Regions from separate parts of the Streptomyces sp. NPDC048257 genome, predicted to be linked through region 1. Evidence: riboswitches for the same ligand, from Rfam matches in the RefSeq annotation. Region 1 holds a riboswitch; the other holds the start of a gene.
The links. Region 1 has a riboswitch for thiamine pyrophosphate ahead of thiO (glycine oxidase ThiO). Riboswitches for the same ligand answer to the same signal wherever they lie in the genome.

Region 1 (4,916 bases):
CTGGGTGGCCTTGACGGTGCCGCCGCGGGTGGAGCCGCCGGCTCCGTAGGTCACGGAGACGAAGCTGGGGGATACCGCTTCGACCCGGCGCAGGGCGTTCCAGAGGTTGCGTTCGCCCTTCTCCGTCTTCGGGGCCCAGAACTCGAAGGAGTACGAGCGCCCGGACGCGAGGAGGTCGCGGACCGTGTGTGCACGATCCGACCAGGTGGAAGCGGTACCAGAGGCCATGTGGGCAGGTTAGACGCGGCCCGGCGGACACCGAAGCGTTGTCCACGTTTTGGACACGTTTTTGGACACCTGGAGCCTAGGCTCTGGCCGAATACGGTCCGTACGGGGTCCGCACGGGGTCCGCACGAGGTAGGGGCCGCACACCGGAGCCCTCCCGCCGTCCGGGTCGACGGGACTCAGGCGAGGCGGGCCCGGACCCGCTTGGCGAGCTCCGCGGCGGCCGCCCCGGGGTCGGTGGCCTCGGTGAGGGCGCGGACGACCACGACGCGGGTGGCGCCGGCGTCCAGTACCTCGTCCAGGTTCGAGCCGTCGATGCCGCCGATGGCGAACCACGGACGGTCCTGGTCCAGGGAGGCCGCGTACCGGACCAGATCGAGGCCGGGGGCGTGGCGGCCGGGCTTGGTGGGGGTGGGCCAGCAGGGGCCGGTGCAGAAGTAGTCCACTCCGGCTTCGGCGACGGCCGCGTCGACCTCGCTCTCGGCGTGGCAGGACCGGCCGATCAGCACCTGCTCGCCGAGGATGGCGCGGGCGGCGGGGACGGGGATGTCGCCCTGGCCGAGGTGCAGGACGTCGGAGCCGATGGCGTGGGCGACGTCGGCGCGGTCGTTCACGGCGAGGAGCCTGCCGTGGCGGCGGGCGGCCTCGGCGAACACCTGGAGGTGCTCGAGCTCCTCCCCCGCCTCCATGCCCTTGTCGCGCAGCTGGACGATGTCCACGCCGCCGGACAGGACGGCGTCGAGGAACTCGGGGAGGTCACCCTGGCGCTTGCGGGCGTCCGTGCAGAGGTAGAGCCGGGCGTCGGACAGCTGCATGGGTGTACCCCCCGGGATGGAGGCGGTGTACGGGCCGCGGCCCGTACACCGCTGTGGAGCGAGAGCGATCAGGTCAGAGGGCGAGCGCCTGGGCGCGGCGCTTCACCTCCGTACCGCGATTCTCACTCAGCGCCTGCACGGGGGTGCCGGGCAGGGTCGGATCCTCGGTGAAGAGCCACTCCAGGATCTCCTCCTCGGTGAAACGGTCGTCGCGCAGCACGGTCAGCAGACCGACGAGGCCCTTGACGACCTTGTCACCGTCGATGAAGGGGGCCGGAACCTGCAGGGAGCGGTTCTCGCCCCGGCGGACGGCGATGAGCTGCCCTTCCTTGACCATCTGGCGGACCCGGGTCACCTCGATGTTCAGCATCTCCGCGATGTCGGGGAGGTACAGCCACGAGGGGACAAGGGCATCGATCTTTGCGTCAATCTCGGTCACAGGGACAAGCCTGCCATCTCGGCTGCGCCGCCGGTACCTGAGCAGCCCCGTCCGGGTCGCGGCCCATGCCCCCGGGCACGCTCTTCCGGCCCGTCCGGCGCCCCAGGACCGGGCCGGGCCGGGCGTCAGACGGTGGCCGACTTCAGTGGGGTCGCGGGGTCGCGGACCTTGGCGGGGTCCAGAGGGACCGCCGCCTCGATCAGGCGGCGGCCCTGCGCCAGGTCGCGGGGGCGGCCCACGGCCAGGACGGCGACGAGTGCGCCGTCCCGCAGCCAGCACACCGACCAGGCCGGACCGGCCGGGTCGCCGCGCAGCAGCAGGGCGTCGGCCCCGCCGTGGTGGCCGGCGTACTGCACGAAGCGTCCGAACTGCTCCGACCAGAAGTACGGCACCGGGTCGTAGACCTGGGCCGGCTCCCCGGCCAGGATGTTCGCCGCGACCGTCCTCGGCCCCTGGAGCGCGTTGTCCCAGTGGTGCACGAGCAGCCGCGTCCCGTACCGCCCGGACGGGAAGGAGGCGCAGTCGCCGACCGCGTACACCCCGGGCAGCGAGGTCCGCAGGTGGGCGTCCGCGGTGATCGAGCCGTCGGGACCGCGTTCCACGCCGGTCCCGGCCAGCCATCCGGTGGCGGGGCGCGCGCCGATGCCGACCACCACCGCGCCGGCGGGCAGGACGCGCCCGTCCGCGAGCAGGACCCGGCCCTCCTCGATCCCGGCGACCCTCGCCCCGGTGATCAGCTCGGCGCCGGCCTCCTCGTACCAGCGCGCCATCGGCTCGGCGGCCTCGGCGGGCAGCGCCCCCGCCAGCACCCGGTCCGCCGCCTCGACGACGGTGACCTCGCAGCCCGCCTCCCGGGCGGCGGTGGCGAACTCGGCGCCGATCCAGCCCGCCCCGACGACCACGGCCCGGGGCGCGGTCGCCAGTACCGGGCGCAGCCGGGCCGCGTCGTCCAGCGTGCGCAGCAGGTGGACGCCCGGGACGCCCTCGGTGCCGGGCAGGGTCAGCGGCTGCGCGCCGGTCGCCAGCACGAGGACCCCGTACGGGACCGGGCCCGCCTCGGTGTCCAGCTCGTGGTCGGCGGCGCGCAGTCCGGTGACCTCGGTGCCGAGCCGGAGGTCGATCTCGAGTCCTTCGAAGTCCACGTCGAAGGCGGAGTCCTCGGCCTTGCCGAGGAGGACCGCCTTGGACAGCGGGGGCCGGTCGTAGGGCTGGTGGGGTTCGGCTCCCAGCAGGGTCACGGGCCCGGTGAAGCCCTGTTCGCGCAGGGCGACCGCGGTCTGCACCCCGGCCATTCCGGCGCCGACGATCACGACGCCGCGCTGATTCTGTTCCGTCTGCTCGCTCACTCGGCCACCCTAGTCACCTGACGCTCCGTCAGGAATAGGTGCCGCCTTACCCGCCGTCCACGGCCGGGTTAGTCTGGCCACCGTACCTATCGCGGGAGTCCGGCGCACCGGGCTGAGAGGGAGGCTGGCCGGCCTCCGACCGTACGAACCTGATCCGGGTCATGCCGGCGAAGGGAGGGGCTGGACGCCCATGCACTCATCTCGAAAGGATTCCGCCACGGGATCCGACGTCCTCGTCATCGGGGGCGGGATCATCGGCCTGGTCACCGCCTGGCGGGCCGCCGCGCGCGGACTGAGCACCACACTCGCCGACCCCGCACCCGGCGGCGGCGCCGCCCAGGTCGCGGCCGGCATGCTCGCCCCCGTCACCGAACTGCACTACGGCGAGGAAGCCCTGCTCGGCCTCGGCCTCGCCTCCGCCGCGCGCTATCCGCAGTTCGCCGCCGAGCTCGCCGAAGCGAGCGGCGGCATGGACATCGGCTACCGCGCCTGCGGCACCCTCGCCGTCGCCCTCGACTCCGACGACCGCCTCCACCTGCGCGAACTGCACGCCCTGCAGCGCCGCTGCGGCCTGGAGTCCGAGTGGCTCACCGGCCGCGAGTGCCGCCGCCTGGAGCCCTTGCTCGCCCCCGGCGTACGCGGCGGCCTGCGCGTCGACGGCGACCACCAGGTCGACCCCCGCCGGCTCGCCGCCGCCCTGCTGGCCGCCTGCGAACGGGCCGGCGTGATCATCCACCGTGCGGCCGCGGAACGGCTGCTCACCACCACCGACCGGGCGACCGGCGCCCTCCTCGACGACGGTACGGAGCTGCTCGCCGACCAGGTGGTCCTGGCCGCGGGCTCGCTCACCGGTCGGCTGGCGGGCGTACCGCCGGAGGTCGTGGCCCCCGTACGGCCGGTCAAGGGCCAGGTCCTGCGGCTCACCGTGCCGGCGGCGTACGCGCCGTTCCTCTCGCGGACCGTACGGGCCGTCGTGCGCGGCAGCCACGTCTACCTGGTGCCGCGCGAGAACGGCGAACTCGTCATCGGCGCCACCAGCGAGGAACTCGGCTGGGACACCACCGTCACCGCGGGCGGGGTCTACGAACTCCTGCGCGACGCCCACGAACTGGTCCCCGGCATCACCGAACTCCCGCTCACGGAGACCCGGGCGGGACTGCGCCCCGGATCCCCCGACAACGCCCCGCTGCTCGGCCCGACCGACCTGCCGGGCCTGCACCTGGCGACCGGGCACTACCGCAACGGAGTGCTGCTGACCCCGCTCACCGGCGAGGTCCTCTCCGAGCTGCTGGCCACCGGCGAACTCCCGGAGATCGCGCGTCCCTTCACCCCCCGCCGGTTCTCCGCCGCACGTCAGGAGTCGTACGCATGACCATCTCCGTCAACGGCGAGCCGCGCGAGATCGCCGCCGGCGCCACCCTCGACACGGTGGTCGCCACCCTGACCACGGCCCCCTCCGGCGTCGCCGCCGCGCTCAACGAGACCGTGGTCCCGCGCGGGCAGTGGCCGGCGACGCGGGTCGACGAGGGCGACCGCATCGAGATCCTCACCGCGGTCCAGGGAGGCTGAGCGGCATGGCGGACGACCTCTTCACCCTCGGCGGCCGGACGTTCTCCTCCCGCCTGATCATGGGCACGGGCGGGGCCCCGAGCCTGGACGTACTGGAACGCGCCCTCGTCGCGTCCGGCACCGAGCTCACCACGGTCGCGATGCGGCGGCTGGACCCCACGGTCCAGGGCTCCGTCCTGTCCGTGCTCACCAGGTTGGGCATCTCGGTCCTGCCCAATACGGCGGGCTGCTTCACGGCGGGCGAGGCCGTCCTCACGGCCCGGCTGGCCCGGGAGGCGCTGGGCACGGACTGGATCAAGCTGGAAGTGGTCGCGGACGAGCGGACCCTCCTGCCGGACGGTGCCGAACTGCTGGACGCCGCCGAGATCCTGGTGGACGAGGGCTTCACGGTCCTCCCGTACACCAACGACGACCCGGTCCTCGCGCGGAAGCTGGAGGACGTGGGCTGCGCGGCGATCATGCCGCTCGGGTCCCCGATCGGCTCGGGCATGGGCATCCGCAACCCGCACAACTTCGAGCTGA
Region 2 (4,916 bases), on a different contig from region 1:
GATCCGGCCGTCCCGCATCACCACCACCCGGTCGGCCAGGGCGAAGGCCTCGCCCTGGTCGTGCGTGACGGCCAGTACGGTCGTGCCCAGCCGGGAGAACAGCCCCCGCAGCTCCACCACGAGCCGTTCGCGCAGGCCCCGGTCCAGCTGCCCCAGCGGTTCGTCCAGCATCAGCAGCCGTGGCGACGGCGCCAGCGCCCGGGCCAGCGCCACCCGCTGCTGCTCACCGCCCGACAGCGAGTCCACCGCCCGGCCCTCGGCCCCGGGCAGCCCGACCAGTTCCAGTAGTTGCGCGACCCGGTCCGTGCACGAGGCCCGGCCGGTCCCCCGCATCCGCAGTCCGAAGGAGACGTTCGCACCGACGTCGCGGTGCGGGAAGAGCTGGTGGTCCTGGAACATCAGGCCCACGCCCCGCCGGTGCACGGGTACGCCGGCCTGGTCGGCCCCGCCCAGCAGCACCCGGCCGCCGGACACCTGCTGGAGCCCGGCGACGACCCGCAGCAGCGTGGACTTCCCGCTTCCGCTCGGTCCCAGCACGCACACGACCTCGTGTTCGGCGACCGCGAGGTCCACACCGTCCAGGGCGTACTGGGCCGCTCGCTCACCGAAGCGGACCGACACCCCTTCCAGCTGAAGCAGTGTCATCAGAACTCTCCGGAGGTCTTGTCGGGTCGCAGTCGCTCCAGCACCAGCAGGGACACCGCGCACACCAGCATCAGAATCGTGCTCAGGGCCATCGCCTGCCCGTAGTTCAGCTCCCCGGCCCGGCCCAGCAGCCGCGCCACGGCCACCGGCAAGGTCGGCTGGTCCGCCCGTGCGATGAACACGGTCGCGCCGAACTCCCCCAGTGACACCGCGAAGGCGAACCCGGCCGCGATCAGCAGCGCCCGCCGCACCAGCGGAAGGTCCACCTCCCGCCAGGCCCGCCACGGCGACGCGCCGAGCACCGCGGCGGCCTCCCGCAGCCGCCCGTCCACCGCGCGCAGCACCGGCAGCATGGTCCGTACGACGAAGGGCACGCCCACCAGCGCCTGTGCCAGCGGCACCAGGATCCACGAGGTCCGCAGGTCCAGCGGCGGCTCGTCCAGGGTGATCAGGAAGCCGAAGCCCACGGTCACGGCGGACACCCCGAGCGGGAGCATCAGCAGCGCGTCGAAGCCGCGTACGAAGCGGCCTGCGCGCCGGGTCAGGGCCGCGGCCGCGAGTCCCCCGATGAACAGGGCGATCGCGGTGGCGGCCAGCGCGTACCGCAGGGAGTTCCAGACCGCCTCCAGCGGCGCCACCAGGAAGGTCCCGCCACCGGCGCCCGCGTCCTGCAGCGCCCGGTAGAAGCCGAGGCCGTAACCGCCGGGGGCGTCGAAGGAGCGCTCGACCAGCACGCCCAGCGGCAGCACGATCAGCAGCGCGACGGTCAGCAGGACCCCGCCCAGCAGCGTGCGCTGCGCCCAGCCGCGCGGCCGGTGCGTGGTGCGGCCCGGATCGACCAGCCGCAGCGCGGTCTCGCGCCTGCGCACGGCCCGGGCGTGCACGGCGAGGATCCCGCCGATCGCGGCGAACTGCACCATCGTCAGTACGGCGGCCGTCGGCAGGTCCAGGAGCTGCGCGGTCTGCCGGTAGACCTCCACCTCCAGGGTGGAGTACGAGGGCCCGCCCAGGATCAGTACGACGCCGAAGGAGCTGAAGGTGAACAGGAACACCATCAGCGAGGCGGCGGCCACCGCCGGGGCCAGCGCGGGCAGGGTCACCCGCCGCCAGGCGGTGAACCGCCCGGCGCCCAGCACCCGGGCGGCCTCCTCCTGGCGCGGATCCAGCTGGGCCCACAGCCCGCCGACCGTGCGGACGACGACGGCGTAGTTGAAGAAGACGTGCGCGAGCAGGATCGCCCAGACGGTGGTGTCGAGCCGGACGCCGATCAGTTCGTCCGTCAGCCCGCCCCGCCCCAGCAACGCGAGGAAGGCGGTGCCGACCACCACGGTCGGCAGCACGAAGGGAACGGTCACCACGGCCCGCAGCACCTTCTTGCCGGTGAACTCGAAGCGCGCGAAGACGTACGCGCCGGGGAGTGCGATCACCAGCGTGAGCGCGGTGGAGGCGAGCGCCTGCCAGGTGGTGAACCACAGCACGTCGGCGATGTCGGGCCGGGTCAGCACCTCCGCGAAGCGGCCGAACTGCCACCCCTCGTCGGTCTTGAGGCCGCGCCCGACGATCGCGGCGACGGGGTAGGCGAAGAACAGCCCGAAGAAGGCGAGGGGCACGGCCATCAGCGCGAGCCGCACGGCGGTGGCCCGCGCCCCCTCGCGGGGGCCGGGGCCCGGCGCGGCGCCCCCCGACGCCGCGCCCGGCTCCTTGGGACCGCCTACTTCACGACGGTCGAGGTCCATGCCTTGACCCACTGCTCACGGTTCTTGGCGATGGTCTCGGGAGCCACGTTCTCGGGCTTCTCGATCACCACACCGTGCTTGGTGAACAGCTCCGGCAGGGCGGCGTCCTTCGTCACGGGGTTCACGAACATCTGGAGCGGCATGTCCTCCTGGAACTTCTTGCTGACCAGGAAGTCCACGAGGGCCTTGCCGCCCTCCTCGTTCTCGGCGCCCTTGAGCAGGCCCGCGAACTCGATCTGGCGGAAGCAGGTGCCGGTGGAGACGCCCGTGGGGGCCTCGGCCGGCTGCGGCTCGCCGTACAGCACCTCGACCGGCGGGCTGGAGGCGTAGGAGACGACCAGTGGACGGTCGCCCTTGGCCTTCTTGCCGCCCGCGGAGCCGGAGAAGCGCTCGTTGTAGGCCTGCTCCCAGCCGTCGACGACCTCGACGCCGTTGGCCTTCAGCTTGCTCCAGTAGTCCTTCCAGCCCTCCTCGCCGTACTTGCCGACGGAGGCGAGCAGGAAGCCGAGGCCGGGCGAGGAGGTCGCGGCGTTCTCGGTGACCAGCAGGTTCTTGTACTCCGGCTTGATCAGGTCGTCCAGCGTCTGCGGCGGGGCGATCTTCTTCTCGGCGAAGTAGGCCTTGTCGTAGTTGACGCAGATGTCACCGGAGTCGATCGGGGTGACCCGGTGCCCCTTGTCGAGCACGTACTCGGGCTTCACCTCGGCGAGGCCCTTGGCCTCGTACGGCGTGAAGATGCCGTTGTCGAGGGCGCGCGAGAGGAGGGTGTTGTCCACGCCGAAGAAGACGTCGCCGCGCGGGGACCCCTTGGTGAGGATCTCCTGGTTCAGCGCCGCGCCCGCGTCCCCGGACTTCAGCACCTTGACCGTGTAGCCGCTCTGCTGCTCGAACTCCTTGAGGACCGTGTCGGTCACGTTGAAGGAGTCGTGGGTGACGAGCGTGACGGTCTTGGACTTCGGGGCGTCGCTCGCGCCGGTCTTGTCCTGGGCGTCTCCGCCGCCGCAGGCGCTGAGCGTGGTGACGCCGAGGGCGGCCGCGAGCACGGTGCCCGCGATCTTCCTGGTGGTGCTCATTGGTGAATTCCTCCTGGGATGTCCAGGAGAAGACGCGGCCCTGCCCGGCGCTCTGCGAGAGCGGACGCCGGGCAGGGCGCAACAGCAAGAGTGGTGACCGAACTTCCTACCCCGAATGACCGGGGCGAGGTTCAGAGGGTCTGCGGATGACGGATACCGCACTCTCAGCGCTGTGGCGCTCCCCTGTCGGAATATGAAATTGGTTCGGCCACAGGGTACCCCGTGGCCGAATTACGTCGAACAGAAGCGGAATCTAGCGCTCCGAGGCCGCCAGCTGGCCGCACGCGCCGTCGATCTCCTGGCCCCGGGTGTCCCGTACGGTCACGGGCACGCCGTGGCGGGCGATGGCCTCCACGAAGGCCTTCTCGTCCTCGGGGCGCGAGGCGGTCCACTTGGAGCCCGGCGTCGGGTTCAGCGGGATCAGGTTGACGTGTACACGCTTGCCCTTGAGCAGCTTGCCCAGGAGGTCACCGCGCCAGGCCTGGTCGTTGATGTCGCGGATCAGGGCGTACTCGATCGAGATCCGGCGGCCGGACTTCTCCGCGTACTCCCAGGCCGCGCCGAGCACCTCACGGACGTTCCAGCGGGTGTTCACGGGGACGAGGGTGTCGCGCAGCTCGTCGTCGGGCGCGTGCAGCGAGACGGCGAGGCGGCACTTGAAGCCCTCGTCGGCGAAGCGCAGCATGGCCGGGACCAGGCCGACGGTGGAGACGGTGATACCGCGCTGCGACAGGCCCAGGCCGTCGGGCTCCGGGTCGGTGAGCCGACGGATGGCGCCGACCACGCGGTTGTAGTTGGCCAGGGGCTCGCCCATGCCCATGAAGACGATGTTCGACAGCCGCGCCGGGCCGCCGGGAACCTCTCCGTCGCGCAGCGCGCGCATGCCGTCGACGATCTGGTGCACGATCTCGGCGGTGGACAGGTTGCGGTCCAGGCCGGCCTGGCCGGTGGCGCAGAACGGGCAGTTCATGCCGCAGCCGGCCTGCGAGGAGATGCACATGGTGACCCGGTCGGGGTAGCGCATCAGCACGGACTCGACGAGCGTGCCGTCGTGCAGCTTCCACAGGGTCTTGCGGGTGGTGTCGTCGTCGCAGGAGATGTGCCGGATGACGTTCATCAGGTCCGGCAGCAGCTCCTGCTGGAGCTTCTCCCGCGAGCCCGCCGGGATGTCGGTCCACTCGGCCGGGTCGTGCGCGTACCGCGCGAAGTAGTGCTGGGAGAGCTGCTTGGCCCGGAACGGCTTCTCGCCGATCGCGGCGACCGCCTCACGGCGCTCGGCCGGGGTCATGTCGGCGAGGTGCCGGGGCGGCTTCTTGGCCCCGCGAGGGGCGACGAAGGTGAGCTCTCCCGGAACGGGGCGGGCCATGGCAGGTACTCCTTGTAAGACGAAAGGCGCGCCGCAGAAGCAGCGCGCCTTCCAAGAGTAACCGCCCGGCGTCCTGCGACGCCTTTTCGCAGGTCA

Region 2: linked by a shared signal. The riboswitch ahead of ACGFZK_RS23115 (thiamine ABC transporter substrate binding subunit) and the one ahead of thiO (glycine oxidase ThiO) in region 1 are both predicted to bind thiamine pyrophosphate.

What each region holds. Positions count from the first base shown of each region.
Region 1 is NZ_JBICZI010000018.1:118,459-123,374, forward strand. Features, by position in the region: gene metF (methylenetetrahydrofolate reductase [NAD(P)H]) at 1-228, opposite strand, end outside; gene thiE (thiamine phosphate synthase) at 405-1,040, opposite strand; gene ACGFZK_RS27700 (Rv2175c family DNA-binding protein) at 1,114-1,479, opposite strand; gene ACGFZK_RS27705 (NAD(P)/FAD-dependent oxidoreductase) at 1,605-2,825, opposite strand; TPP riboswitch at 2,907-3,018, shown strand; gene thiO (glycine oxidase ThiO) at 3,016-4,197, shown strand; gene thiS (sulfur carrier protein ThiS) at 4,194-4,394, shown strand; gene ACGFZK_RS27720 (thiazole synthase) at 4,400-4,916, shown strand, end outside.
Region 2 is NZ_JBICZI010000012.1:80,612-85,527, reverse strand. Features, by position in the region: gene ACGFZK_RS23125 (ABC transporter ATP-binding protein) at 1-645, opposite strand, end outside; gene ACGFZK_RS23120 (ABC transporter permease) at 645-2,261, opposite strand; gene ACGFZK_RS23115 (thiamine ABC transporter substrate binding subunit) at 2,357-3,454, opposite strand; TPP riboswitch at 3,540-3,649, opposite strand; gene rlmN (23S rRNA (adenine(2503)-C(2))-methyltransferase RlmN) at 3,708-4,820, opposite strand; gene ACGFZK_RS23105 (phosphatidate cytidylyltransferase) at 4,914-4,916, opposite strand, start outside.